DNA from 3 places in the Limnohabitans sp. TEGF002 genome. Region 2 is predicted to be linked to each of the others. Evidence: predicted binding sites of a transcription regulator. Region 2 holds the regulator's gene; each other region holds the start of a gene.
What was found. The regulator HrcA, encoded in region 2, represses chaperone genes, less so after heat shock. The targets are predictions, from matches to a motif close to TTAGCACTCNNNNNNNNNGAGTGCTAA.
Positions count from the first base shown of each region.

Region 1 (9,595 bases), 240 kb from region 2:
CGGTGCCTGTGTGGGACCCCCGCACCATGCGCTGGGGCCATGCTTTTGAAAACGCTTGGCAAGCCCGCTTGCAAGCCGACCGCTTGGCCCGGCAGGTGCGCTCCGATGTGCAGCTGGCCCTGAACGCTTTCCAAATGGCACGCCAAACTGCGCAGCACACCCAGGCCGATGTGCTGCGCCTGCACACAGAACTCTCTCAGGAAACCCTGCTGCGCTACAACGGCATGCTCAAAAGCACTTGGGACCTGCTCGCCAGCGCCCGCACCCGCATCGACAGTGTGGATGCGGCCCTGCAAGCGCAACGCCAGGTTTGGCTGACCCATGCCGATCTGTTGGCTGTGCTGTCGGGTTTGCCGTACACGGCCAGCGATCTCAGCGGCGCTGAAGCTGCAGGCACCTCCGCCTCCAACAACAAACCAGGACACTGACCATGCAACGTCGAGATTTTTTCCAAAAAGCCATGGCTGCCGCCGGCACCATCGCGGGAGCGGCAGTCGCGACCACCGCCGTCAGCCGCAGCGCGCTGGCAGCTTTGCCAGAGCCGGTCATCCAAACCCGCCCCGACACCGCTCCGCCCTGGACACCGCCGGGCGTGACCGGGGCTGGACGCCCCTATAAACCTGTTGTGACCCTGAACGGCTGGACCTTGCCCTTTCGCATGAAAGACGGCGTCAAAGAATTCCATTTGGTGGCCGAGCCGGTGGTGCGCGAAATGGCACCGGGCTTTGTCGTCAACATGTGGGGTTACAACGGGCAGAGCCCTGGCCCCACCATCGAGGTGGTTGAGGGCGATAAGGTGCGGATTTTTGTGACGAACAAACTGCCCGAACACACCACCGTGCACTGGCACGGCCAGCGCCTGCCCAACGGCATGGACGGCGTGGGGGGGCTGAACCAAAAGCAGATCCCGGTGGGCAAAACCTTTGTGTATGAGTTCGTTGCACGCCGCCCCGGCACCTTCATGTACCACCCACACGCCGACGAGATGACACAAATGGCCATGGGCATGATGGGCCTGTGGATCACCCACCCCAAAGGCCAGCACCCGAACATCGCCGAGGTGGACCGCGACTATGCCTTTTTGTTGAGTGCCTACGACGTCACCCCGGGTGCCAAAACCCCCAACGTCAACACCATGCTGGACCAGAACATCTGGAGCTGGAACAGCCGGGTGTTTCCGGGCATCAGCCCACTGGTGGCGCGCCTGAACGACAGAGTGCGTGTGCGTGTGGGCAACCTGACCATGACCAACCACCCGATCCACATCCATGGCATTGAGTTCGAGGTCACGGGCACGGACGGCGGCCCTGTGCCCAAAACCGCGCGCTGGCCTGAGGTGACGACCGACGTGGCTGTGGGCCAAATGCGGCAGCTGGAGTTCATCGCCGACGAGCCTGGCGACTGGGCCATGCACTGCCACAAGAGTCACCACACCATGGGTGCCATGGGCCACGACGTGCCCACCATGATCGGCGTGGACCACCGCGGTTTGGTGCAAAAAATCCAAAAACTCATTCCTGACTACATGGTCATGGGCGAGCGCGGCATGGCCGACATGGGTGAGATGGAAATGGAACTGCCCGAGAACACCTTCCCGATGATGACCGGCACCGGGCCCTACGGCCCCATCGAGATGGGCGGCATGTTCACCACCCTCAAGGTGCGAGCGGACCAAAAGCCTGACGATTACAGCGACCCTGGCGATTACAAGCAGCCACCCGGCACACAGGCTTTTGAATACACCGGCCCGGTGTCGGCCACACCGCGTCCGCCGGATGAGCCCTCCAAGCCTGTGGCCCCACCTGTTGGCAACGTGCGCAAGCCCGAGAACCACAAACACCACTGACTGCGCTCTGCAAACCCGTTTCACAGGGGCTGTCACCTCTCAAACCACTTTCAAGGATTTTTTATGAACATCGCCATCCACACCGTGCTGCTGACCATGGGCCTGCTGGTCCTGCCTGCTGTGCACGCCCATTCGCCCGTGGCCCACCAAAACCACCACGCCCCGTCGGCAGCCCCGGCGGAACAAAAAGACTGGGGCATTGCGGGCGATCCGAAAAAGGTCCAACGCACCATCGAAATCCGCATGACCGACAACATGCGTTTTGCGCCCAAGGAAATCCAGGTCAAGCTGGGCGAGACGGTGCGCCTGGTGGCGGTGAACGCGGGCAAGGTGCTGCACGAGATCGTGATCGGCACACCCCAAGAACTCAAGGCGCATGCCGAGATGATGAAAAAACACCCTGGTATGGAACACGATGAACCCTACATGGCGCATGTGGATCCTGGTCAGAAGGGGGCCATCGTCTGGACCTTCAACCGTGCAGGTACGTTTGAATTTGCTTGCCTGATACCGGGCCATTTTGAGGCGGGCATGATCGGCCGCATCACCGTCAAGTGAAGGAACACCCCATGAAAAGACGTCAATGGCTCCATGCTGCAGCCCTGCTGGGTATCACGGCGGCCACCGGATTTCAACGCACCGCGCTCGCGCAAGCCACCACCGTGCAGGTCTGGAAAGACCCCAACTGCGGCTGCTGCCAACTGTGGGTGGAACACCTGCAGGCCAGTGGTTTTAAGGTCGAGGTGCGCGACGTAGGTAACACCGCCGCACGCAAGCGGTTGGGCATGCCGGAAAACCTCGGCTCGTGCCATACCGCCAGTGTGGGCGGCTATGTTATTGAGGGCCATGTGCCCGCTGCCGACATCCACCGCCTGCTCAAGGAGCGGCCTGTGGCTTTGGGCTTGTCAGTGCCCGGCATGCCCATTGGCAGTCCCGGTATGGACGGGCCCGAATACAAGGGCCGCAAAGACGCCTATGACGTGCTGCTGGTGCAAAAAGACGGCAGCACGAAAAGCTTTCAACATTACCCGGGGTTGCGCCGCATGGCGCAGCGTGACGGCCTGCAACGTGTGAGCGATGACGCTGTCGCTTTGCCCTGGGCTTCAGCCGAGGTGCGGCGCATCGACAAGGCCGCAGGCAAGGTGGCGCTCAAGCACGGCGAGATCAAGAATTTGGACATGCCGCCCATGAGTATGGTCTTTCAGGTCAAGGACCTGAGTCAACTCGACGCCTTGCAAGTCGGCCAGAAAGTGCGTTTTCAGGCGATGCAGGACAAAGGTGCTTACTGGGTGGTGAAGATCGAGGCAGCGGCCCTTTGAGTCTGTTCATGTGGGATCGATCGGTACAGTTTTTTTTCGATCCCTTCCAGAGCAAGCCTTTAAGTGTCGCCACGAAAAAAGCCCCGCAAGACATTCACCTTGCGGGGCTTTGTTGTTGGCCGGGTGAGGGCGCAAACCCTCAGTCCAGACAGCGGGGCAATTACATGCCCATGCCGCCCATACCACCCATGCCGCCCATGTCAGGCATGCCGCCGCCGCCAGCGCCGGACTCGTCCTTCGGGGCTTCGGAAACCATGCACTCTGTGGTGAGCATCAAAGAAGCCACAGAAGCGGCGTTCTGCAAAGCAGTACGGGTCACTTTTGTAGGGTCCAGAATACCCATTTCGATCATGTCACCGTAGGTGTCGTTCGCTGCGTTGAAGCCGTAGTTGCCTTTGCCGGCCAACACAGCGTTCACCACCACCGACGGCTCGCCGCCGGCGTTGTAAACGATTTCGCGCAATGGGGCTTCGATGGCTTTCAACACCAGTTTGATACCGGCGTCTTGGTCAGCGTTGTCGCCTTTGATGACGCCAGCAGTCTGACGTGCACGCAGCAGAGCCACGCCGCCGCCAGCCACGATGCCTTCTTCCACAGCAGCGCGAGTCGCGTGCAGGGCGTCTTCGACGCGGGCTTTCTTTTCTTTCATTTCTACTTCGGTGGCAGCGCCCACCTTGATCACGGCCACACCGCCAGCCAACTTGGCCACGCGCTCTTGCAGCTTTTCGCGGTCGTAGTCAGAAGTGGCTTCTTCGATCTGCACACGCACTTGTTTGACGCGGGCTTCGATGTCTTGTGCAGCACCAGCGCCGTCGATGATGATGGTGTTTTCTTTGCCCACTTCGATGCGCTTGGCTTGGCCCAGATCGGCCAAAGTCACTTTTTCGAGTGTCAAGCCAACTTCTTCAGCGATCACTTTGCCGCCTGTCAAGATGGCGATGTCTTCCAACATGGCTTTGCGACGATCGCCAAAGCCTGGAGCCTTGACAGCCACAACCTTCAAGATGCCACGGATGGTGTTGACCACCAAAGTTGCCAAGGCTTCGCCTTCGACTTCTTCGGCAATGATCAACAGAGGACGGCCAGCTTTGGCAACGGCTTCCAGTGTGGGCAGCAGATCGCGGATGTTGCTGATCTTCTTGTCGAACAACAACACGAAGGGGTTGTCCAGCAAAGCGGCTTGCTTTTCTGGGTTGTTGATGAAGTAAGGCGACAGGTAGCCGCGGTCGAATTGCATGCCTTCAACGACGTCGAGTTCGTTGTTCAAAGACTTGCCGTCTTCCACAGTGATCACGCCTTCTTTGCCCACTTTGTCCATGGCGTTGGCAATGATTTCGCCGATGCTGGTGTCGGAGTTGGCAGAGATGGAGCCGACTTGGGCGATTTCTTTGCTGGTGGTGGTGGCCTTGGTGGCCTTCTTCAACTCTTCGATCAAAGCCGTCACAGCTTTGTCGATGCCGCGCTTCAGGTCCATCGGGTTCATGCCGGCGGCCACGTACTTCATGCCTTCGCGAACGATGGCTTGAGCCAACACGGTGGCGGTGGTGGTGCCGTCGCCAGCGTTGTCAGAGGTCTTGGAAGCGACTTCCTTGACCATCTGCGCGCCCATGTTTTGCAGCTTGTCTTTGAGTTCGATTTCCTTGGCCACGGACACGCCGTCCTTGGTCACGGTGGGGGCGCCGAACGAGCGCTCCAACACCACGTTACGGCCCTTTGGGCCCAAGGTCACTTTGACCGCGTTGGCCAAAATGTTCACGCCTTCAACCATGCGTGCGCGGGCTTCGCCGCCGAAAATGACGTCTTTTGCTGCCATGTGAGTAGCTCCTGAATGTATTTAAAAAATGGAAAAGGGTGACTTATTCGACAACGGCGAACAGGTCTTCTTCTTTCATGACCAACAGCTCGTCGCCGCCGACCTTGACGGTCTGGCCGCTGTACTTGCCGAACAACACGCGGTCGCCGACTTTGACGCTCAGGGCTTTGGTCTCGCCTTTGTCGTTGGTTTTGCCAGGGCCGACGGCCAGGACTTCACCTTGATCGGGCTTTTCTGCAGCCGAATCGGGGATGACGATGCCGGAAGCTGTTTTGGTTTCGCTTTCGATACGCTTGACGATCACGCGATCGCCCAAAGGACGCAGTTTCATGGAATCTCCTGAAATGAAACAAGGGTTGAAAAACTAAAGCACCGGTCTAGGGTGCTGCTGAAATCTGAGGAGTGGGGTGCTGTTAGCACTCAACTCCATCGAGTGCTAATGATAAGGGCATTTGGAGCCATTTCAAGACTCAGGTGTTTTTTACTGGTGGAGCGGGCGGGGGGTGTCGACGCCACTGGCCTGTGCACTGCCGAGCATGTAGCCATAAACCAAGTCGGTGCTGATGTCGCCTTCGAACAAGTTGAGTTTTCGAGCCAAGTGCAAGGGGCTGCTGGTGGGCAGTTGGCCGCTGTTGTAGACCACGATGTGGGCGTTTTGCATCAAATTGTCCTGCAGGTGCAGGGGAGTCGTGTGCAGCCAAGGAATGCGCGCATCGATGAAAAAGACCCCCACGGCCTGGTGAATGCCCATCAAGTCCAGTGGGTGGGTGATGACCTTGACTTGCTCCCAATGGGTCATTTTTTCCAGTGCGCTGGCCACATGCTGGTCGTCGTGCAGTACGCACACCAGGGGTGTGTCCGCTGCTGTCTCCATGCCCGGAAAACCTTTTTGTTTGCAGTATTGGTTCAGGGAGGAGGACAAGATGCGTCGGTGCCCGCCTTGGGTGACAAATGCTTTGAAAACCCCGTTTTCAACCATGCGCTGGATGGTGCCGACCGACAGGCCCAGCATTTTGGCGGCTTGACTGGTGCTGAAATAGTTCGGGTTGATCTGGTTGTTTTTCATGGTGAATTCCTTGTTTGCACTGAAAAGGATGGAATGGGCGATTTCCAGGCGCTGTGGTCATGGTAGGTCCCGCCGCGTGACTTGCGTTTGGCATGAACCGGTAGTGCGCCGGACCAAAAACAGGTAGTGCCCCGGTTCAAGGCAAAATCACTCCCCTATGCTGCGTTGGTTTCGTTTTTTTGCTCTTTGGCCTTTGTGGGCCCTGCACCTGCTGGGCAGCGTGGGGGGCTGGCTGGCCTGGTGTTTTTCAGGTCGCTACAGAAGCCGGTTTTTGCACAATTCACGCCAAGCCGGCTTGGGCTGGGGCCGGGTGTGGCGCGCGGTGGGGCAGGCTGGACGCATGTCGGCCGAGTTGCCCCGTCTGTGGCTGGGCCGCACGCCCGCACTGACGTGGGCCGACGACCGCGCCGCTGTCGAGGCCTATGCCAGCGGCCAAGGGGTTCTGTTTTTGACCCCGCACATGGGTTGTTTTGAAATCACGGCCCAAGCGCTGGCGTTGCGCTTTTCGGCTGCACACGGTCCTTTGACGGTGCTGTACCGCCCCGCCCGGCATGCGGGTTTGGGCGAGGTCATGACTCTGGCGCGACAGCGACCCGGTTTGGAGGCCGTGCCCACAACCTTGGCCGGTGTGCGGCAAATGATCAAAGCCCTGCGTTCAGGGCGCGCCGTGGGTTTGTTGCCCGATCAGGTGCCGCCCGAGGGCATGGGGCAGTGGGCACCGTTTTTTGGCCAACCCGCCTACACCATGACCTTGGCGGCGCGTTTGGCCTTGCAAACCAGCGCCCAGGTGGTTCTGATTTGGGGTGAGCGCTTGCCTTGGGGGCACGGTTACCGTCTGCACACCCAGGCGCTGGGGCACCCCTTGTCCCATGATTTGGACACCGCTGTGGTGCAGATCAACCAGGCCATGGAGGCACTGATCTTGCAGTGCCCATCGCAATACATTTGGGGCTACGCCCGTTACAAAACGCCCCGTCAGGCCTGAGCGAACCCGAAGAACCATGGTGAATTTTCTGATCGCTGTTTTGCGCCTGTTTGCGCGCTTGCCTCTGTCCTGGGTAAGGGCCGCGGGCCATGGCTTGGGGTGGTTGCTGTGGCATCTGGCACGCAAGCGCCGCCGAATTGTGCAGGTCAATTTGTGCCAGTGCTTGCCGGAGTTGTCTGCGCCCGAGCGTGAGGCCCTGGCCTACCGTCACTTTGTGGCCTTCGGGCAGTCGGTGATGGACCGTTCCTGGCTTTGGCATGCGCCCGAGGCGCTGGTGCGTCAACGCCTGCGTTGGGTGGGCGACTTACAGGCTTTGCAGCAACCGGGGCCATTGGTGATGTTTGCGCCGCATTTTGTGGGCTTGGATGCGGGCGGCATGGCGGTGTCCTTCGATGTTCCTGGGCCTGTGGCCTTCATCTTTGTGGGCCAGTCGCGCCCTGCCGTTGAGGCCTGGGTGCGCCAGGGGCGCGAGCGTTCGGGCAATGTGCGGCCGTATTTCCGGCGTCAGGGCATGCGCCAGATTTTGGCGGGCATCAAAAAAGGCGAGCCCTTGCACCTCTCGCCCGACATGGATTTTGGGCGCGAGGAGTCGATCTTTGTGCCTTTCTTGGGGGTTGAAAAAGCAGCCACCCTGACGTCGCTGTCGCGCTTGTCGCGGGTGGCCGGGGCGCGGGTCGTGCCCGTGGTGACACGCATGACTGCTGCGGGTTACGACATCGAGGTACATGCTGCGCTGCAAGACTTCCCCACTGTCGACTTGGTCAACGACACGACCCGCATGAACCGCCTTCTGGGCGAGTGGGTGCGCACCATGCCCGAGCAGTATTACTGGGTGCACAAGCGCTTCAAGACCCGGCCCGAGGGCGAGCCACCTTTTTATTGAGGCGGCCGACGGGTCTGCAGCTGCAGAAAGTCTGCGATTTCGGTGATGACCCGCTCGGGGTGCTCATGCACCACCCAGTGCGTGGCCTGTTCAATCGGCACCAGTTTCAGATCGGGGATGTGCGCGTCCAGTCCTTCGGTCAGGCAGGGCAGCAAGGCCACATCGTCTTGAGCCCAGAGCACCAGTGTGGGCACTTCGATGCGCAGCGCCTCGGGCGGGATCTGCACAGCGCTGGCACCCGGGTCGATGGCGGTGGCTGGACGCAGGGGCGAAGCGCGGTAGTAGTTCAGGCCGCCTTGCAGACCATGCTGCCAAACTTCGCGGTATTGTGCTTTCACAGCAGGTGTGAGCCAGTGCGCAGGGGTGTTTGCTGCTTGCGCGGTGAGCGATTGCAGCGAGGAGTCCTGGCCCGTCAAAAAGCCGAACAGGCGCTCAAAGTCATTGGCCGCCAAATGCGCCGCCGCATCGGGCTGCACCAAGAAGTTCATGTAAGCGCTGGCCGCTTGCTGCGCAGGGTCCAGTTGCAAGGCCCGCAGGAAAGGGCCGGGGTGGGGCGAGTTGACGATGACCAGCTGGCGCAGGCGTTCGGGGTACTGGTTGGCCAAGCTCCAGGCCACCGCGCCGCCCCAGTCGTGGGCGATCAAGGCAGCCAAGGGTTGACCGGTGCCACATTCGCTGCCGATCAGGGCCACGATGTCCTGCACCAAGTACTTGGCGCGGTAGGCCTTCACGTCTTCGGGGGCGCTGGAGCGTTCAAAGCCACGCAAGTTGGGGGCGACACATCGGTAGCCGCCGTTTTCGGGCCGGGAAAAATGCAGCAGCAAAGGGTCCCACACCCAGGCCCCTTCCGGAAAGCCATGCAAAAACAGCAGCACGGGTCGGCCTAGCTCACCGCAGGCGCGGCAGCTCAGGCTGATGCCGTGGGGCAGCGCTTGCTGCCAAGTCTGAATACGGTTTGGGCGTGTGGGCACGAGGGATCACTCATTTGGGGGACGGTGATCCGGCGCTGTCAGCGGCTGGGTTTCACTCGTCCAGGGCTTCGGGTTCTTCTTCAGGCGACTCAGTGGGCACCGGGGCGGGGGCTGCGCCTTCGGGGGGGTGCGTCCAGTCCCACAGCAGCTTTGCCACCTCGTCCACGCCTTGCTTTTTCAGGGCCGAGAACAGTTTCACCTCGCCGCCACCGGCTTGCAGTCGCGCAATCGACAGGGCTTTGGCCTGCTCGGCGCGGGTGAGCTTGTCGGCCTTGGTCAGGATGATCAAAAACTTCAGGCCTTCTTCGACCCGGGGTCGGATCACTTCGAGCAGGATGTCATCGAGCTCGGTCAGGCCGTGGCGCGGGTCGCACATCATGACGATGCCCTTGAGGTTTTCGCGGCTGACCAGGTAATTGGCCATGACCTGCTGCCAGCGCAGTTTGTCCATCTTGGCCACGGCGGCGTAGCCGTAGCCGGGCAAGTCGGCCAGCACGGCGTCGGTGATGCCTTGTTTGCCCAGGGCAAACAGGTTGATGTGCTGGGTGCGGCCAGGCTTTTTAGAAGCAAAAGCGAGCTGCTTTTTCTGCGTCAGGGTGTTGATGCAGGTGGACTTGCCCGCGTTCGATCGACCCACAAAAGCAATTTCGGGGGTGTCCATCGCGGGCAAATGGTGCAGTTGCGCGGCAGTGGTCAAAAAACGGGCGGTGTG
Region 1 covers NZ_AP029224.1:2,899,539-2,909,133, reverse strand. The annotation lists gene ACZ5SR_RS14605 (TolC family protein) at 1-428, shown strand, start outside; gene ACZ5SR_RS14600 (multicopper oxidase family protein) at 431-1,846, shown strand; gene ACZ5SR_RS14595 (cupredoxin domain-containing protein) at 1,910-2,404, shown strand; gene ACZ5SR_RS14590 (DUF411 domain-containing protein) at 2,416-3,165, shown strand; gene groL (chaperonin GroEL) at 3,326-4,978, opposite strand; gene groES (co-chaperone GroES) at 5,022-5,309, opposite strand; gene ACZ5SR_RS14575 (helix-turn-helix domain-containing protein) at 5,460-6,044, opposite strand; gene ACZ5SR_RS14570 (lysophospholipid acyltransferase family protein) at 6,202-7,029, shown strand; gene ACZ5SR_RS14565 (LpxL/LpxP family acyltransferase) at 7,046-7,912, shown strand; gene ACZ5SR_RS14560 (alpha/beta fold hydrolase) at 7,906-8,883, opposite strand; gene yihA (ribosome biogenesis GTP-binding protein YihA/YsxC) at 8,936-9,595, opposite strand, start outside.
Region 1: the regulator HrcA is predicted to act here: its motif matches at 5,392-5,418, upstream of groES (co-chaperone GroES).

Region 2 (9,595 bases):
AAGTGTGCCCAAGAGGTGATGGGGCGTTTTGGCGGGGCCTTTCCGCGCCGTGCTGAAGACCTGCAGACCATGCCCGGCATTGGCAGGTCCACTGCAGCGGCTATTGCGGCCTTTTGCTTTGGCGAGCGTGCCGCCATTCTGGACGGCAACGTCAAGCGCGTGCTGACCCGCGTGTTGGGTTATGGCGAAGACCTGGCCATCGCCAAAAATGAAAAAGCCCTGTGGGCGTTGGCGCAAGACCTGTTGCCTGCGCAAGCGGCCGACATGCCGCGCTACACCCAGGCCCTGATGGATTTGGGTGCCACCGTGTGTTTGCCGCGCAAGGCACAGTGCGAGGCCTGCCCTGTCAGCACGGTCTGTCAGGCTCAAGAACAGGGCGAGCCGTTGGCTTATCCCGTCAAAACCCGCAAACTCAAGCGCAGCAGCGCCACCTTGTGGTTGTTGTGGGCGGTCAATGCGCAAGGCCAGGTGTGGCTGCAAAAGCGGCCGGACAAGGGCATTTGGGCCGGTTTGTTCAGCTTGCCCGTGTTTGACTCTGAGGCAGATTTGCTGGCCGCTTGGACGTCGGGGCGAGACCCGCAGTACGTCGCGCCATGGAAGCACGTGTTGACCCACCGCGATTTGCACTTGCATCCTGTCCAAATGACCGGGTCAGCGAAGTCAAGTCCGATTGGTGAAGGTCAATGGGTGAACGCCGATGCCTGGCCTGCGATGGGCTTGCCAGCCCCGATTCGAAGCTTGTTGACGGCTTGATTCACATCAGATGGGTGGCGCTCAAAGCGCGTCCAGCTCCCGGTGCCGCTTGAGTGTGAGCCAGCGGGTGCCGAAACTCTGGGCCAGTTGTTCGACCATGAACACCGATCGGTGCTGGCCTCCGGTGCAACCAATGGCCACGGTGACGTAGCTGCGGTGGTCGCGCTCAATGGCGGGGATCCAGTTCTGTAAGAAACCTTCGATCTGCAACTGCATCTGCACAAACTCTTCGGACTGGCGCAGGTAGGCTTGCACCGGTTCGTCACGTCCGGTGAGGGGTCTCAAGGCGCTTTCGTAATGCGGGTTGGGCAGCATGCGCACATCAAACACGTAGTCGGCGTCGGTGGGAATGCCGCGCTTGAAGCCAAAGGACTCAAACACCAGCGTCAATTGGGCCGATGGGGTGCTGACCAAGGTCTTGATGTAGGTTTGGAGTTGGGCTGAGCGCAACAAACTGGTGTCGATGACGTGGGCCCGCTCACGCAAATCGGACAACAATTCGCGCTCGAACTGGATGGTTTCCAGCAGCGCCTTGTCGCTTTGTGGTTTGCTGCCGCCCGACAAAGGGTGCTTGCGCCGAGTTTCCGAGTAGCGGCGCTGCAAGGTGTCGCTGGTGGCGTCCAGAAAAACCGATTTCACGGTCATGCCCATGTCGCGCAGCAAGGCCATTTGCTCGGGCATCAGGTGCAAGGAATTGGCGCTGCGCACATCGATGGCAATCGCAAGGCGTTGTTCCTTTTGCTTTTCTTCGAGTTTGACGAAGGGGATCAGCAGCTCGGGCGGCAGGTTGTCCACGCAGTAATAACCGGCGTCTTCGAGCGCGTGCAGCGCCACCGATTTGCCGGAGCCGGACATGCCGGTGATCAGGATGATGTCCATGCTCAGCTCTGTGCGGCTTTGCGGCCAAGGGGTTGAGAGGAGGGCTTTGGGGTTGGGGTGCCCAGCATTTCGCGGGCGTGGGCCAAGGTGGTGGCGGACAACTTTTCACCGCCCAGCATGCGGGCAATTTCGTTCACGCGCCCTTCGCCGCTCACGCCGCGCACCTGGCTGCTGACCTGGCCCTTGGCCGCGGTTTTGCTCACCAACAGGTGATGGTCTGCGCAGGCGGCCACCTGGGGCAGGTGGGTCACGGCCAGCACCTGGCGGTGTTGGCCCAGTTGTTTCATCAGGCGACCCACGGTTTCGGCCACAGCACCGCCCACACCCGAGTCCACCTCGTCAAAGATCAAGGTGCCAGCTTCGCCCAGTTCACTGGTGGTGACTGCAATGGCCAACGCGATGCGCGATAGCTCGCCACCCGAAGCCACTTTGCCCACAGGCCGGGGCGTACTGCCCTCGTGCCCTGCCACCAGAAAGCTGACTTCTTCGAGACCGTGCTGTGCGGGCGCTTCCAGTGTTTGCAGCTGCACCTCAAAGCGGCCACCTTGCATGCCCAGTTGCTGCATGGCGCTGCTCACGGCTTGGGCCAGGGGTTTGGCCGCTTTTTGGCGTTGCTGCGAGACGGCTTTGGCTGCTTGAAGGCAAGCTTTGTGGGCAGCTTGTTCGGCCTTTTGCAGGCTGTCCAGGTCGGCTGCGGCATCGAGCTGGGCCAGCTCTTGGCGCCAGCTTTGCAAGCTCAAGGGCAGCTCGTCCGGTGTTTTTTTGTAGCGCCGGGCCAGCGACAGCCACAGGCCCATGCGATCGTCCAGTTGGGCCAGGTGCTGTGGGTCCAGATCTGTTTTTCGCAAATAAGTGTGCAGGCTGTGGGCCACGTCTTCGGCTTGGGCTTGCGCAGACACCAGCACATCGGCCAGGGCGTTGAACTCGGGTTCGTACTGACCGAGCGACTGCAGGGTCTGGATGGCGCGGGACAGCTGTCGCAACGCGCCGCCTTCGCTGTCGCTGTCGCCCCCTTCGAGCAAGACCGTGCTCTGGTTGGCCCCGTCGATCAAGGCCTGTGCATTGGCCAATCGGCTGTGCTGGCTGCTCAGCTCCTGCCATTCGTCTACCTGCGGGTTCAGCTTTTCCAGCTCGCCAATTTGCCAGGCCAAGCGTTCGCGCTCGTTGGCCAAGGTGCTTTGCGCTTGCTGGGCATCGGTCAGCGTTTGCTGGGCCTGCCGCCAGGCTTGCCAAGCGGTTTTGAGCGGGCGCGTGTCGGTGCCCGCATAGGCATCGAGCAAACCACGCACCGCATCAGGCCGGGTCAGGCTTTGCCAGGCGTGCTGTCCATGGATATCCAGCAACTGCTCGCCCAGTTCGCGCAGCTGTGTGGCGGTGGCGGGGCTGCCGTTGATCCACGCGCGGCTTTTGCCGGCGGTGTCCACCGTGCGGCGCAGCAGCAAGTTGGCACTGGCCTCAAACCCGGCATCTTCGAGCCAAGTCTGAATGCGGGGTGTGGGTTCAAATTCTGCGCAGACCTCGCAGCGGCTGGCACCTTCGCGCACCACACTGGCTTCGGCGCGGGCACCCAAGGCCAGTTGCAAGGCGTCGATCAAAATGGATTTGCCTGCACCGGTCTCGCCGGTCAACACGCTGAAGCCTGAGCTCAGGTCCAGCGCCAGTTCTTGCACGATCACAAAGTCGCGCAGGGTGATGTGCGTCAATGCCATGGCTCAATCGCCCCCATTCCAGTGCATTTTTTTGCGCAAGGTGTCGAAATAATTCCAGCCCGCTGGGTGCAAAAAGCGCACTTTGTGCTCCGAGCGCTGCACCACGATTCGGTCGCCCAGAATCAGATCGGCCAGCGATTGCATGTCAAAGTTGGCGCTGACATAACGCCCAGCCACGATTTCGATGCTGATCTCGCTGGTTTCGGGCAACACGATCGGGCGATTGGACAAGGTGTGGGGTGCGATCGGGGCCATCACCCAGCCGCCAATGCCCGGGTGCATCAAGGGGCCGCCGACCGAGAGTGAATAAGCCGTGGAGCCCGTGGGGGTGGCGATGATCAGACCGTCGGCGCGTTGGTTGGACACAAAGTGACCGTCCACCTCGACCCTCAGCTCCACCATGCCCGAGGTGCCGCCCCGGTTGACCACCACATCGTTCATAGCCAAGGCGCTGAACACGCAGCGCTGGTCGCGCATGACCTTGGCTTGCAGCAAGCTGCGGTCTTCGGCTTGGTAATGGCCCTGCAGCATAGGCTGCAGCACATCTTGGTAAGTTTGCAGCGGGATGTCGGTGATGAAACCCAGCCGCCCTTGATTGATGCCCATCAAAGGCAGTGCGTAGCGGGCCATCTGGCGGCCAATGCCCAGCATGGTGCCGTCGCCTCCGATCACCAGGCCCAGATCACACTGCGCGCCAATCTCGGCCATTTCGAGCACAGGGTATTGGTTCAGGCCCGTGTGCGAAGCGGTTTCCTGGTCCAGCACCACATCGCAGCCTTGCCGCGTCAAGAACTGGGCCACATCGTCCAGGGCGCGGCGTGAACTCTCCAGCGCCCCGCCATGCGCGGTGGTGTGGTACTTGCCAAAGAGTGCAACGTGACGGAACTTGGATCTCATTCGCAAATTACATCATTAAAATGAGCTGATGCTAGATGATCGTGCCAAGTTATTGCTCAAAGCCCTGGTGGAACGCTACATTGCGGACGGCCAGCCTGTGGGCTCGCGCACGCTCTCCAAAGCCTCAGGCCTGGATTTGTCACCTGCCACCATCCGCAACGTGATGTCCGACCTGGAAGAGTTGGGCCTGATCGCCAGCCCCCACACCTCAGCCGGGCGAATCCCCACCAGCCGAGGCTACCGCCTGTTTGTAGACACCATGCTCACGGTGCAGCGCGATGGCCTGGACACCCCGGCGCTGACGCCCGACCAGCCCCAAAAAGTGATCGCCAGCGCAGCCAATTTGTTGTCCAACCTGTCGCATTTTGTGGGTGTGGTCATGACACCGCGCCGGGCCTCCGTATTTCGGCACATTGAGTTTTTGCGGCTGTCCGAGCGGCGTTTGCTGGTCATCATCGTCTCGCCCGAAGGCGATGTGCAAAACCGCATCCTGTTCACCGAGACCGATTACTCGCAAAGCCAGCTGATCGAGACCTCGAATTTCCTGAACACCCATTACGCGGGCATGGCCATTGAGCAGGTGCGCAGCCGGGTGCAGCAAGAGCTGGTCAGTCTGCAAAGCGAAATCGCCACGCTCATGCAGGCCGCTGTGCAGGTCAGCACCGAAGCCCTGGCTGAAGACCAGAACGAAGTGGTCATTGCGGGTGAGCGCAACTTGCTGTCGGTGAGCGATTTTTCCAGTGACATGGGGCATTTGCGCCGGGCGTTTGACCTGTTTGAGCAAAAAACCCAGCTCATGCGCTTGCTGGACGTGTCCAGCCAGGCCGAAGGCGTGCGCATTTACATCGGCGGTGAAAGCCAGATCGTGCCCATGCAAGAGTTGTCGGTGGTCAGCTCACCTTACGAAGTCGATGGTCAGGTGGTCGGCACCTTGGGCGTGATCGGTCCGACCCGCATGCCCTATGACCGCATGATCCAGATCGTCAACATCACTTCGCGCTTGGTCAGCAACGCGCTGAGCCAGTCCAAATAAGCCCCTGCAGCCCACTACAATCACGGCTTCGGTGGGGGCGTTAGCTCAGTTGGTTAGAGCAGAGGACTCATAATCCTTTGGTCGACAGTTCAAGTCTGTCACGCCCTACCATTTCAATCCACAACTCAGCCCACTTTTCACCGAGTGGGCTTTGTCGTTTCTGGGCTCAGGAGGCCATATCCATGGCCGCAGGCACATCCCCTGTTTGGGTGGCGATGCCCCGCGCCTGCCGAATCGCATCGACCGTGGCCAGCGCTGTGGCCTCGGCCGCCATCACAGTCAGCAGCATCAAATCGACCGGACCCGTTTCGGTGCCTGTTGCCAATGCATACAGCGTGTCGCCGTCCAGCGTGGTGTGCGCGGGGCGGATGCTGCGGGCCAAGCCGTCGTGGGCGCTCATGGCCAGGCGTTTGGCCTGGGCTTTACTCAGGGTGGCGTTGGTGGCCACTACGCCAATGGTGGTGTTGGTGCCTGGTAGGGGGCGCTTGCCGTGCTCGCCCGCCAGCAAGGCGCGTTGCGTGTCCAGCAAGTTTTTTCCATCGGCCGTGCGGGCTCCGGCCAGCACTTGGCCTGTGGCGGGGTCGATCACATCGCCCACCGCGTTGCAGGCGACCAAGGCGCCCACCACCCAAGGGCCCACACGCACACTGGCGTTGCCAATGCCGCCTTTCATGCAGCGGTCCAGGCCAAAGAGTTTGCCCACGCAGGCACCTGCCCCTGCGCCCACATTGCCTGCTGCCGGTGAGGCTGTGGACGCCGCCTCGCAGGCAGCGTAGCCCGCTTCTGCGTTTGGACGTGCCTTGGGGTCGTCTCCCTGGCGCACGACGGGCAAGTCAAACAACACGGCCGCAGGCACGATGGGCACACGGCCGTAACCGGTTTCAAAGCCAATACCCTGCTCATCGAGCCAGCGCACTACGCCTGTAGCGGCGTCCAAGCCAAAGGCGCTGCCGCCGCTGAGCACCACCGCATGCACTCTGTCCACCAGGTTGGCCGGGTCCAACAAATCGGTTTCTCGGGTGCCCGGGGCAGCCCCGCGCACATCCACCGCACCCACGGCCCCGCCGGGGGCCAAGACCACTGAGCAGCCTGTTAACCGTTCGCTCATCGTGAAGTGACCGACCTGTAGCCCGGGGACATCCACAATAGAGCCCCAAACGTCGTCTTGGACGCTGTTTACAATCGTTTGCGATGCCATTGAAAACCCTGTTCATCGTTGCTCACAGACCCCAAGGATAGCGCGTGCCCCTGTTTGTTTTGAGACGGCTGCTGAGCTTTGTGCTGACCCTGCTGGCCACGTCGGTCGTGGTGTTTGCCGTGCTTGAACTTTTGCCTGGCAATGCCGCGCAGGTCATTTTGGGCGAAACGGCCACGCCCGAGTCGATCGCGGCGATGGAAGAAAAATTGGGCCTCAACCAGCCAGCGGCCACCCGCTACCTGAACTGGATAGGTGGCATGTTGCAGGGCCAGACGGGCCTGAGCATTTCTTACGATACCCCCACGGCGCAGCTCATGGCAGAGCGCATGCAGGTGACGCTGCCGCTGGCCGTGATGGCCATGGGGCTCACGGTGGCGCTGGCGCTGGCGCTGGGCATTTATGCCGCTTCGCAGCAAAACAAGGCGGGCGATGTGGGCGTGATGACACTCAGCCAACTGGGCTTGGCCTTGCCCAATTTCTGGCTGGCCATTCTTTTGATCCTGCTGTTTGCGGTGCATCTGGAGTGGGTGAGCGCGGGCGGTTTTCCGGGCTGGTCCGAGGACGATGGCGGCGGAGTGGGCGAGGGCATCAAGGCCTTGCTCTTGCCCGCGATGGCGCTGGCGGCGGTGCAAACGGCCATCTTGACGCGGGTGACCCGATCGGCCGTGCTAGACACATTGGGCGAAGACTTCGTGCGCACCGCCAGGGCCAAAGGCTTGTCTCGCCGCCAGGTGCTGTGGGGCCATGTGTTGCGCAACGCCATGATCCCGGTCCTGACGGTGATGGGCTTGCAGTTTGGCAACCTGATCACCAGCGCCATCGTGATTGAAAACGTGTTTGTGTTGCCCGGCATTGGGCGGTTGATTTTTCAGGCCATTGCCAACCGCGATTTGATCGTGGTGCGCGATGTGGTCATGCTGCTGGCGGCGCTGGTCATCCTCATTAACTTTTGTATTGACGTGCTGTATGCGTGGATCGATCCGCGCTTGAAGGCGGGCCATGCGCAATAACCAGCACTGGATGCGCCGCGCTTTGCGTCACCCGAGTTTTGTGGCGGGCGGGGCCATGGTCTTGCTGATGGTGCTGTGCGCCGTGCTGTCCTTGTTCTGGTCGCCTTACCCGGTAGGCGACATCGACATTCCTAATAAATTGGCCTCGCCCAGTGCTGCGCATTGGTTCGGCACCGACAGCTTGGGGCGCGACATCGGCTCTTTGCTGCTGGTGGGCAGCCAAAATTCTTTGTTGGTGGGATTCATTGCGGTGGGCATTGGCCTGGGTGTGGGCGTGCCATTGGGCTTGCTGGCCTCGGCGCGGCGCGGTTGGGTCGAAGAAGTCATCATGCGCGCCTCGGACTTCACTTTCGCCTTTCCGGCCTTGTTGTCGGCCATCATGCTGACCGCGATCTATGGGCCGGGTTTGTTGGTGAGCATCGTGGCCATTGGCATTTTCAACATCCCGGTGTTTGCCCGCATTTCGCGGGGCGCGGCCAACGCGGTTTGGTCGCGTGACTACACGGCTGCAGCGCGAGCGGCAGGCAAAGGTCCATTGGCCATCACCTTGGCGCATGTGTTGCCCAACATCGCCAGCGTGCTGATCGTGCAGGCCACCATCCAGTTCGCCATCGCCATCCTTGCTGAAGCGGCTTTGTCTTATTTGGGCCTGGGCACGCAGCCGCCGCAGCCCAGCTGGGGCCGCATGCTCAACGAAGCGCAGTCGCAGATGTTCCAAGCCCCCATGCTCGCGGTGTACCCGGGCGCGGCCATTGCCTTGGCGGTGTTGGGGCTGAATTTGCTGGGCGATGGTTTGCGCGATGTGCTCGACCCCCGGCTGGCGCGGCAGAGGTGAACATGCGTGATCTTTCAAGCGCCCAGCCTTTGCTGCAAGTTGATGATTTGCGGGTGAGCCTGCCCACAGCCAGGGGCTGGGCACAGGCCCTGCGCGGCGTGTCCTGGCGCATGGAGCGTGGCCAAACGGTCGGCCTGATTGGTGAGAGCGGCAGCGGCAAATCGCTCACGGCTTTGGCCCTGATGGGCTTGTTGCCCGAACGCGCCCGCGTGAGCGGGTCCATTGCGCTGCAAGGCCAAGAACTGGTGGGCCTGCCCGAGCCGCAGTTGTGCCAGCTTCGTGGTGCCCGCATGGCCATGATTTTTCAGGAGCCGATGACGGCGCTCAACCCCCTGCACCCGATCTGGAAGCAGATTGCAGAGCCCTTGCGTCTGCACCGACACATGAGCGCCAGCGACGCCAAAGCCCGCGCCCTGCAACTGCTCGAACGCGTGCAGCTGCCACGGGCGCGTGAGCGGCTTGACGCCTATCCGCATGAGCTGTCGGGCGGACAACGCCAGCGCGTGATGATCTCGATCGCGCTGGCCTGTGGCCCCGACTTGTTGATTGCCGATGAACCTACCACCGCGCTTGATGTCACGGTGCAAAAAGAGGTGTTGGTGCTCATCAAACAATTGGTGCGCGAAGACGGCATGGGCTTGCTCTTGATCAGCCACGACTTGGGCCTGATGCAGGACCAGGTGGACCGCGTGATGGTCATGTATGGCGGTGCGGTGGTGGAGAGCGCGGACACGCCTGATTTGTTTGCGCACCGGGCGCACCCGTACACACGCGGTTTGTTTGCGGCGCGCCCGCGCTTGGGGCTGGCACGCGGTACCCGCTTGACCACGATTCCTGGCAGCGTGCCCGAGTTGATGGATTTTCCGGCGGGGTGTGCGTTTGCAGACCGTTGCAGCTTGGCGGTGGACGATTGCCGCCAGACACCCCCGCAGGCAGACAACATCTCACACGAAGCCGCGGGGGAAGTGCCCCATGTGGTCAGCTGTCCGCGCTGGAGGCTGCCATGAGCGAGACGCACACATCTGCGCCGCTGCTGGCGGTGAAGCATTTGGGGCGGCGCTTTGCCTTGCCCCGCACAGGTTTGTTTCAACCTGCAGGCGCTTTGCAGGCTTTGTCGGACGTGAACTTCACCCTGCAACCGGGAAAAAGTTTGGGCATCGTGGGCGAGTCCGGTTCAGGCAAGTCCACCTTGGCGCGTTTGGTCATGGCGCTCGACACACCCACCGAGGGACAGGTTTTGTTCAACGGTGTGGACGTACACGAGGCTCGCGGACAGGCTTT
Region 2 covers NZ_AP029224.1:2,657,778-2,667,372, reverse strand. The annotation lists gene mutY (A/G-specific adenine glycosylase) at 1-753, shown strand, start outside; gene rapZ (RNase adapter RapZ) at 775-1,638, opposite strand; gene recN (DNA repair protein RecN) at 1,635-3,341, opposite strand; gene ACZ5SR_RS13270 (NAD kinase) at 3,345-4,238, opposite strand; gene hrcA (heat-inducible transcriptional repressor HrcA) at 4,267-5,271, shown strand; tRNA gene ACZ5SR_RS13260 (tRNA-Ile) at 5,306-5,382, shown strand; gene ACZ5SR_RS13255 (P1 family peptidase) at 5,438-6,469, opposite strand; gene ACZ5SR_RS13250 (ABC transporter permease) at 6,514-7,479, shown strand; gene ACZ5SR_RS13245 (ABC transporter permease) at 7,469-8,314, shown strand; gene ACZ5SR_RS13240 (ABC transporter ATP-binding protein) at 8,317-9,321, shown strand; gene ACZ5SR_RS13235 (ATP-binding cassette domain-containing protein) at 9,318-9,595, shown strand, end outside.

Region 3 (9,595 bases), 1.5 Mb from region 2:
ATTGGCCGGGTTGTTACGGCAGCGCCACCCCCATCGGTGCCAAAGCAGAAATCAAGGCCGCTGAAACCGCCATGCCCACGGGGCCAGTGACCAAGAGCAAGGCTTGGATCGAAATGGTTCACCGTTATTTGGCCACGGGGGTCGGCGTCCTGATCCTGACCTTGGCCGCCATGACCTGGTGGCTGCGCCGTCTCAGCCGAGAAGTCAGTCCTTGGTTGCCCACCTTGACCTTGGTGTGGGTCTGCATGCAAGGGGCATTCGGTGCACTCACGGTGACCATGAAACTGTTTCCAGCCATCGTCACCTTGCACCTGATGGGCGGCATTGGTTTGTTGGTTTTGTTGATGGCTCAAGCCGTTCGCTATGACGGTGCAGGCACGCGGCCCTTGCCGTCGCCATTGCGGGCAGGTTTGTGGGCAGGCTTTATCTTGCTGTGGCTGCAAATTGCCTTGGGTGGCTGGGTCAGCACCAATTACGCCGTATTGGCGTGCCCTGATTTCCCCACCTGCCATGGCCAGTGGGTGCCCGAGATGAATTGGCAAGGCTTTGGCCTCTGGCGTGAGCTGGGTTACACCCCAAGCGGTGAGCTTTTGCCTTTCTCAGCGCTGGCATCGATCCATTTTGTACACCGCTCGGCCGCTTGGCTGGTGTTGGCGGTGCTGCTGTGGGTGGGCTGGCGTTTGCGTGTGCAGCCGGGTTTGGCTGTGGCTGGGCGTTGGCTGCTGGGTCTGTGTGCCTTGCAGTTCGCCACCGGCTTGAGCAATGTGGTGCTGGGCTGGCCCTTGTTGGCCGCCGTGATGCACACTGGCGGGGCCGCTGCCATGGCCTTGACCCTGACCTGGGCCTTGAGTGTCAGCCGGGCTGATAATTCAGGGCCTGTTCCCCTTTCCAAAAAGCTTGCCGAATGACCGTCGCCACCGCCCGTTTGCCTTTGACTGCCTGGCAACAGTACTACGCGCTGACCAAACCGCGCGTGGTTCAATTGATCGTTTTCTGTGCCTTGATCGGCATGGTGCTGGCCGTGCCCGGTGTGCCCAGCCTGGCCGAGTTGAAGCTGGGCCTGTTGGCCTGCATCGGCATCTGGTTGGTGGCGGGCGCTGCTGCGGCCTTCAACTGCTTGGTTGAAAAAACCATCGACGCCAAAATGAAGCGCACCGCCTGGCGGCCTACCGCCAAGGGTGAGCTGAGTGACCAGCAGGCATTGCTGTTTTCGGCGGTGCTTTGTGCTTTGGGCTCTGCGGTGTTGTACCTCCTGGTCAACCCGCTCACCATGTGGCTCACCTTTGCCACCTTTGTGGGCTACGCCATCATTTACACGGTGATTTTGAAGCCCCTCACGCCCCAGAACATCGTGATTGGTGGGGCCAGCGGGGCCATGCCCCCGGTGTTGGGTTGGGCCGCGATGACCGGACAAGTGGGACCTGAGGCGCTGATCTTGTTCCTGATCATCTTCTTGTGGACGCCACCGCACTTTTGGGCGCTGGCCCTTTACCGGGTCGAGGACTACCGCAAGTCGGGCTTGCCCATGTTGCCCGTGACACACGGCAACGAGTTCACCCGTCTGCAGATCTTGCTCTACACCATCGTGCTGATGGCGTCCTGTCTGATGCCCTTTGTCTACGGCATGAGTTCCTGGCTTTACTTGCTTGCTGCAGTCGTGCTGAGCATCGGTTTCATCGCTTATGCGGTGGCCCTGTACCGCGCCTATTCGGATGAATTGGCCCGCAAGACCTTCCGTTTTTCTTTGATCCACCTGAGCGCCTTGTTTGCCGCTTTGCTGCTGGACCACTACATTTTTTAAGGCCCCAGGCATGTTGCAACGCAGAGTATGGACAAGAGCGGCACTGGCCTTGGGTGTGGCCAGCGCGGTATGGGGCTTGAGCGGCTGTGGCGAAGACAAGCCGTCTTTCCGTGGCGTGGACATCACCGGTGCCGACTATGCCCAGGGCTGGGAGTTGAGCGACCAGGACGGCCAGGTGCGCACCTTAAAGGACTTCGCGGGCAAGGCCGTAGTGGTGTTTTTTGGTTACACCCAATGCCCCGACGTCTGCCCGACCGCATTGCAGGAAATGGCCCAGGCCAAACAGCTCTTGGGCGCTGACGGTGCCAAGCTCCAGGGCGTCTTCATCACCGTAGACCCTGAGCGCGACACGCCGGAGTTGCTCAAGGCCTACATGGCCAATTTTGGGCCGGACTTTGTGGGCTTGCATCCCACGGCTGAGCAGCTGCCCAAGGTGACCAAGGACTTCAAGATCTATTACAAAAAGGTCGAAGGCAAAACCCCCACCAGCTACACCATGGACCACTCGGCGGGCAGCTTCACCTTTGACCCGCAAGGGCGCATTCGCCTCTACAACCGCCACGCCAGCGGCGCCGAGGCGCTGGCTGCGGATGTGAAGATTTTGCTCAGCGGCAAGTGAGTCCAGGCCTCAGGGCTTGGGGCTGAACCCGCAACGCCAAAGGCCGATTCAGAACTTCAATTCAGCTCGATCTTCTGGCTGCGGATGATGTCCCCCAGGGCTTTTGTGTCTGACTGAATCCGGTTGCGCAAGCCCTCTGGCGATGAGCCCACCACTTGCCAGCCTTGTTGGAACAGACGTGCACGCATCTCGGGCGCACGCACGATCTCGCTGACCACGGACGATAACTTGATGGCCACAGTCGCAGGCATCGAGGCGGGGGCGGCCACCGCGTTCCAAATTTCCAACTGGTAATCCTTCACACCGATCTCACCCAGGCTGGGCACTTCGGCGGCCACCGGGCTGCGTCCGGTGCTTGAAGCCCCAATGGCCCGCAATTTGCCCCCGCGCACCTGGGCCGCAGCCATGGCCGGTGGCAACAAGGCCAGTTGCACTTGGCCACCCAGCATGGCGGTGATGATTTGCGGGTTGCCGGGGTAAGGCACATGCACAGGGGCAATGCCGGCTTTTGTTTTGAGCAGCTCCATGCCCAAGTGCGCCACGGTGCCGACACCGGGCGATGCGTAACTGAGCTTGTCGCCTGCCTTTTGGGCCTGGCTCAGCCACTCGGCAGCCGTCTGGCCAGACGCGTTGGCTGGAACAGTCAGCACCAAGGGCGCCTTGCCGATCAGGCTGATGGGCGCAAGGTCCTTGAGGGGGTCGTAAGGCACCTTGGGGTTCAGGATGCGGGCTATCGTCATGTTGCCGTTGATCATTAGGCCCAGAGTGTGGCCGTCCGTGGACTTGGCCACGAAGTCAGCGGCGATGTTGCCGCCAGCACCCACCTTGTTTTCGACGATGACGTTTTGGCCCAAGGCCTTGGACAAAGGTTCGGCCAGTGCGCGGGCGGTCAGGTCGGGGCTGGAGCCTGCCGGGAAACCCACCACCAAGCGCACGGTTTGTGTGGGCCATGTCCCCGTGGAAGGTGGGTTGGCCCATGAAGGCGTCAGTCCCAAAGCCAAAGCAGCGCCAATAGCTTGGGCCACATGGCGGCGAGAAAAACCAGAGGAGGTGCGAACGGTCATGGTGGATGCTTTCAAAACAAAACTGCAGTGACTTTAGCGCAATGCGGGTAAAAAAATACCCGGTCAAAACCGGGTATCTGAATCCAAGGGGGCCCACAAGGCCTGTGATCAAACGAACTCGACCAGCGCCTTTTTCATCTTCTTCATGGCCGCGACTTCGATCTGGCGGATGCGCTCGGCGCTGACACCGTATTCGTCGGCCAAGTCGTGCAGCGTCATGCCGCCCGAGCCGTTGTCGTTGACCTTGAGCCAGCGCTCTTCCACGATGCGGCGGCTGCGCTCGTCCAACACATTCAAGGCACTGGCCAAGCCGTCACTGGCCATCACATCGCGCTGGTGCGCTTCGATCATCGCGGTGGGCTCGTGGTTCACATCGGCCAAGTAGGCAATGGGGCCAAAGGCCTGTTCGCCGTCGTCCGATGGGGCCGGGTCCAGCAGCACATCGCCGCCAGACATGCGCATTTCCATCTCGCGCACTTCTTCGCGCTTGACGTTCAGGCTGTTGGCCATCGAATCGACTTGGTCGGGGGTCAAGGTGTCGCGGTGCGTCCCTGCTTCGGCATCCGCTTTGTAGCCTTGCTTCATGGACCGCAGGTTGAAAAACAACTTGCGCTGGGCCTTGGTGGTGGCCACCTTGACCATGCGCCAGTTTTTCAGGATGTACTCGTGTATCTCGGCCTTGATCCAGTGCAGCGCATAGCTGACCAGACGCACACCTTGCTCGGGGTCAAAGCGCTTGACGGCCTTCATCAGGCCCACATTGCCTTCTTGGATCAGGTCGCCGTGCGGCAGGCCGTAACCCAGGTATTGGCGCGACACCGACACCACCAAGCGCAGGTGCGACAGCACCAGCTTGCGAGCGGCTTCGAGGTCGTCGTTGGCTTTGAGTTGGCGGGCGGCCTCTTGCTCTTCCTCTAGGGTGAGCATGGGCATGCGGTTGACCGCAGAGATGTAGGCGTCCAAGTGGCCGAGCGAGGGCACGACCGCCCAAGGGTTGCTCAGCGCGATGGCTGTGGCGGGGGAACCAGTTTGAATGTTCATACCAGAACTCCTTTCAGAATACCCCAATATTAGCACTCTCTGGTGAAGAGTGCTAAAGGACGGCGTCAAGGGTGGCGTCGATGTTCGGGTTTTCCCTGATTTTGCAGACGGCGTATGGCCGCGTCTGTGCGTTGGGGTACGGCGCAGGGAGGAGTGTCAGCTCAGCAGGGCTTGCGCAAACTCGCGGGCGTTGAAGGTTTCCAGGTCTTCCAGCTTTTCGCCCACGCCAATGAAGTACACCGGAATCGGCTTTTCGCGGGCAATGGCGCACAGCACCCCGCCTTTGGCGGTACCGTCCAGCTTGGTGACGATCAGGCCCGTGAGGCCCAGCGTGTCGTCAAAGGCCTTGACCTGTGCCAGGGCGTTTTGTCCGGTGTTGCCGTCAATGACCAGCAACACCTCGTGCGGTGCGGTGCCATCGGCCTTTTGCACCACGCGTTTGATCTTTTTGAGCTCCTCCATCAGGTGCGTTTGGGTGGGCAGGCGGCCTGCCGTGTCTACCAAGACCACATCGCGGCCCCGGGCGCGGCCAGCGCTCACCGCATCAAAGCTCACGGCGGCCGGGTCGCCGCCTTGTTGGCTGACGATCTCGACCGTGTTGCGGTCGGCCCAGACGGCCAATTGCTCTTTGGCCGCAGCGCGGAAGGTGTCGGCGGCTGCCAGCAGCACACTCAGGCCCTCATCGGCCAGGTGCTTGGTCAGTTTGCCAATCGAGGTGGTTTTGCCTGCGCCGTTCACGCCAGCGACCATGATCACGGTGGGGTGGTGGTCGCCGACGCTCAAGGGCTTTTGCAGGGGCGTCAGCAGGTCGGTGATGGCGTCGGCCAACAAGGTTTTGACCTGCGAAGGCTCGGTGGCTTTGGTCTCTTTCACGCGGCGCTTGAGGTCTTGCAGCAAATGCTCGGTGGCTTTGACGCCGGTGTCAGCCACCAGCAGCGCGGTTTCCAGCTCTTCATAGAGTTCGTCGTCGATGCGCGTGCCGGTGAAGACGGTGGTGATGCTGGAGCCCGTTTTGCGCAGGCCTGCTTTGAGGCGGTCCATCCAGCCTTGGCGGGCAGCCGGAGCGGGCGCGGGTTCAGCCTGCGTGGGTGAGGATGTGGGTGCAGGCGAAGTGGCCACAGGCTGCGCCACAGGGAGCGCAGGCGTCACGGCAGGCGATTGCACCTCAGGCGGGGGGGATTTTTTTTTGAAGAAACTGAACATGGCGTGGATTTCAAGGATCATGCATTCTATGAAACCGAACTTTCTCTTGGGACTTTCGCTGGCAACAGCCTTGATGGCCAGCAGCTTCAGCGCCACGGCGCAGGCCCCGCAAGGTCAAGCGGCCGCACAACCCACTGGGCAGGCCTCAGCCTCCAGTGCGGCCCAGGTGCACACCTTCACCTTGGCCAACGGCATGAGCCTGTGGGTGAAACCCGACCGCCGCGCTCCCACCGCGGTGCACATGGTGTGGCTGCGGGTGGGCTCCATGGACGAGGTGGACGGCACCAGCGGTGTGGCCCATGTGCTCGAGCACATGCTGTTCAAAGGCACGCCCACTTTGGCTGTGGGGGAGTTCTCGCGCCGTGTGGCCGCTTTGGGTGGGCGAGAAAACGCCTTCACCGCCAAGGATTACACCGGGTATTACCAGCAAATCCCATCCAACCAACTCGAAGCCGTGATGCGTCTGGAGTCGGACCGCTTTGCCAACAACCAGTGGCCCGATGCCGAATTCGCCAAAGAGCTGGAGGTGGTGAAAGAAGAGCGCCGCCTGCGCACCGACGACAACCCCCGCGCGCAGTTGCACGAAATGCTCTCGGCCACCGCCTTGTCGGCCTCGCCCTACCGCCGCCCCATCGTGGGCTGGATGAGCGATCTGGAGGCCATGACACCACAAGACGCCCGCGACTTTTACCGCAAGTGGTACACCCCCGCCAACGCGGTGGTGGTGGTGGCGGGCGATGTCGACCCGCTGCAAGTCAAGGCTCTGGCCGAGAAGTATTACGGCAGCATCCCGACCCGCGCCGTGCCTGAGCGCAAACCCCGGGACGAGCCCGCGCAGCAAGGCCTGCGCCGCCTCGAATTCAAAGCTCCGGCGGAACAGTCCTATGTGGCCCTGGCCTTCAAAGTGCCGCGCCTGTCCAGCCTGGCGGCCTCGCCCGAGCACGACGATGCCTTGGCTTTGACGGTGCTGGCCGCCGTGCTCGATGGTTACAGTGGCGCGCGCCTGGACCGTGCATTGACCCAAGGCGAAAACCGCCTGGCCGACAGTGCAGGGGCCTACAACGGCCTCATGGGTCGGGGGCCGCAGTTCTTTTACCTAGAGGGCGTGCCTGCCAAAGGACAAACGCCGCAAGCACTCGAAGCTGCCTTGCGCGCCCAGGTTCAACGCGTGGCCACCGAGGGCGTGAACGACGCTGAGCTGCAGCGCGTGAAAACCCAATGGGTGGCCAGCGAAATTTACAAGCTCGATTCGGTGTTCAACCAAGCACGCGAGCTGGGTGTGGCCTGGACGCTGGGCCTGCCGCCCGATTACGGCGCACAGCTGATTGCCCGCTTGCGGCAAGTCACGCCGGCCCAAGTGCAGGCCGTGGCCCAAAAGTATTTTGGCGATGACAACCTCACTGTGGCCACCTTGCTGCCTCAGCCTTTGTCGGGCCAGCCCCGTGCACGCCGCGCCGCGCCAGGTGCTCGGCATTGAACCGCGCTCATCCCATGAAAGTCCCATACCCCATGTTTTTGATTTCACCCTTGTCCATGACTGCACGGGCTTTGCGGCGATCAGCTTTGCTGCTGGCCTGCTGGGGCGCGGTGGGTTGGGCGCACGCGTCCTTGCCCATCCAGCACTGGACCCAGCCCAGCGGCGCGCGCGTGTTCTTGGTCGAGAGCCACGCCATTCCCATGGTCGATGTGCAGATCGACATCGACGCGGGCAGCCGCCGCGACCCGGCCGCGCAGGCGGGCCTGGCCTCGGTCATGGCGGGGCAAATGGCGAACGGCACCCGCGCCGAACCGAAAGTGCAAGGGCAGGGCCAAGGCCCTTACCCCCAAGCGATGGATGAAAACCAGATCGGCGAAGCCTGGGCCGACTTGGGGGCGAGCTTTGGAGGCAGTGCGGGCGGTGACCGCATGAGTTTTGGCCTGCGCAGCCTGAGCTATCCGGACCTGCTGGACAAAGCCGTGGCCCTGGCCGCACGTCAAATGGCGCACCCGGCTTTTCCTGAAGCCATGTGGCTGCGTGACCGCGAACGCATCAGCGCGTCCATCCGCGAATCGCTGACCAAACCCGGCACGGTGGTGCAGCACCGTTTTGCAGAGGCGGTGTATGGCGCGCACCCCTACGGTTTTCGGGCCACGCCCGAGACCCTTTCTCGCATCGGCGTGCAAGACCTGAAAAACCTGCATGCCCAAGCTTTGCGGGCTTGCCGCGCTACGGTGAGCGTGGTGGGGGCGTTGACCCGCGCCCAAGCTGACGCCATGGTGCAGCGCTTGCTGGCGCAGTGGCCCCGCGAATCGGGCTGCCCCAGCTTGCCGTCGGTGCCCGAAGTGGCCCCTCTGGCTGTTGCACAAAACCTGAACTTGCCCTTTGACTCGGCCCAGGCCCATGTGCTGATCGGCCAGCCCGGCTACAAACGCACCGACCCCGACTTTTTTGCTTTACTGGTGGGCAACCACATCTTGGGCGGAGGAGGCTTTGTCTCGCGCCTGACCGAGCAGGTCCGCGAAAAACGCGGGCTGAGCTACAGCGTCTACAGCGGTTTTTCGCCGGGCCTGCATGCGGGCGCTTTCATGGTGGGCTTGCAGACACGTCCTGATCAAGCTGCTCAGGCTGTTGCTGTGTCCCAAGAGGTGGTGCAAAACTTTGTGCGCCAAGGCCCGACCGAGGCCGAGCTGCAAGCGGCCAAATCCAACTTGGTGGGCGGTTTTGCGCTGCGCATCGACAGCAACCGCAAGTTGCTGGACAACGTGGCCAACATCGCATGGAACCGTTTGCCGCTCAATTACCTGAACACATGGACGCAGCAAATCGAGCGAGTGACTGCCTCAGATATTCAACGCGCCATGGCGAGGGTCTTGCAGCCTGAGCGCATGGTCACGGTGGTGGTGGGTGGCCAGCCCTGAAGGACAAGACGGGGTTCAAGCCCTCAGGCCTTTACACTCACAAGCTATGTCACCAGCCCCATCCAAACGACCCCCACTGACCGGCGCAGCCCGTCATGCCGCCGAGAAAAAACCGAAGAACCCGGTGCCCAAAGGCCCGTCTTCGCATGAGATCCGCATCATCGGCGGGCAGTGGCGTCGGACCCGACTGAAAGTGATCGATAAACCGGGCTTGCGCCCCACACCCGACCGTGTGCGCGAAACCCTGTTCAACTGGTTGGGCCAGGACCTGAGCGGCTGGCGCTGCGTGGACGCTTTTTCGGGCACTGGCGTGCTGGGGCTTGAGGCCGCTTCGCGCGGTGCGGCCCATGTGCTGATGGTCGAGCAAGATGCCGTGTTGGTGCGCGATTTGCAAGACAACGCCACCCGCCTGAAAGCCAGCATGTTGAGTGTGCAGCGCGGCGACGCAGTGAGCACTTTGGGTCGTTTGCCAGCGGGCAGTGTGGACCTTGTTTTCATCGACCCGCCTTTTGACGGCCCTTGGTTTGAGCCCGCGCTCAAAGCGGCGGCCCGTGCCGTGCCCGTGGGCGGCTGGATTTACCTGGAAGCGCCTGTGGCTTGGCCCACTGAGGCATTGACGGCTTTGGGGCTACAGTGCGAACGCCACCTCAAAGCGGGTGCGGTGCACGCCCATTTGTTGCAACGGGTCAGCCCTGAATCTGCGCCCACCTCTATTGCCATTCCTGCTGAAGGAGCCACGCCATGAGCCGATCTGCCAATACCCCTGTGATCGCCGTGTATTCGGGCACCTTTGACCCGCTGACGCTGGGCCATGAAGACGCGATCCGCCGTGCTGCCCAAATGTTTGACCAGGTCATCATTGCCGTGGCCCGTGCGCACCACAAAAACACAATGTTCACCTTGGATGAGCGGCTGGCGCTGGCCCAAGCCGCACTGGCCGATTGTCCGAATGTGAAGGCCCTGCCCTTT
Region 3 covers NZ_AP029224.1:966,140-975,734, forward strand. The annotation lists gene ACZ5SR_RS04900 (COX15/CtaA family protein) at 1-908, shown strand, start outside; gene cyoE (heme o synthase) at 905-1,801, shown strand; gene ACZ5SR_RS04910 (SCO family protein) at 1,812-2,420, shown strand; gene ACZ5SR_RS04915 (Bug family tripartite tricarboxylate transporter substrate binding protein) at 2,477-3,484, opposite strand; gene rpoH (RNA polymerase sigma factor RpoH) at 3,593-4,525, opposite strand; gene ftsY (signal recognition particle-docking protein FtsY) at 4,682-5,728, opposite strand; gene ACZ5SR_RS04930 (M16 family metallopeptidase) at 5,757-7,205, shown strand; gene ACZ5SR_RS04935 (M16 family metallopeptidase) at 7,220-8,626, shown strand; gene rsmD (16S rRNA (guanine(966)-N(2))-methyltransferase RsmD) at 8,673-9,371, shown strand; gene coaD (pantetheine-phosphate adenylyltransferase) at 9,368-9,595, shown strand, end outside.
Region 3: the regulator HrcA is predicted to act here: its motif matches at 4,555-4,581, upstream of rpoH (RNA polymerase sigma factor RpoH).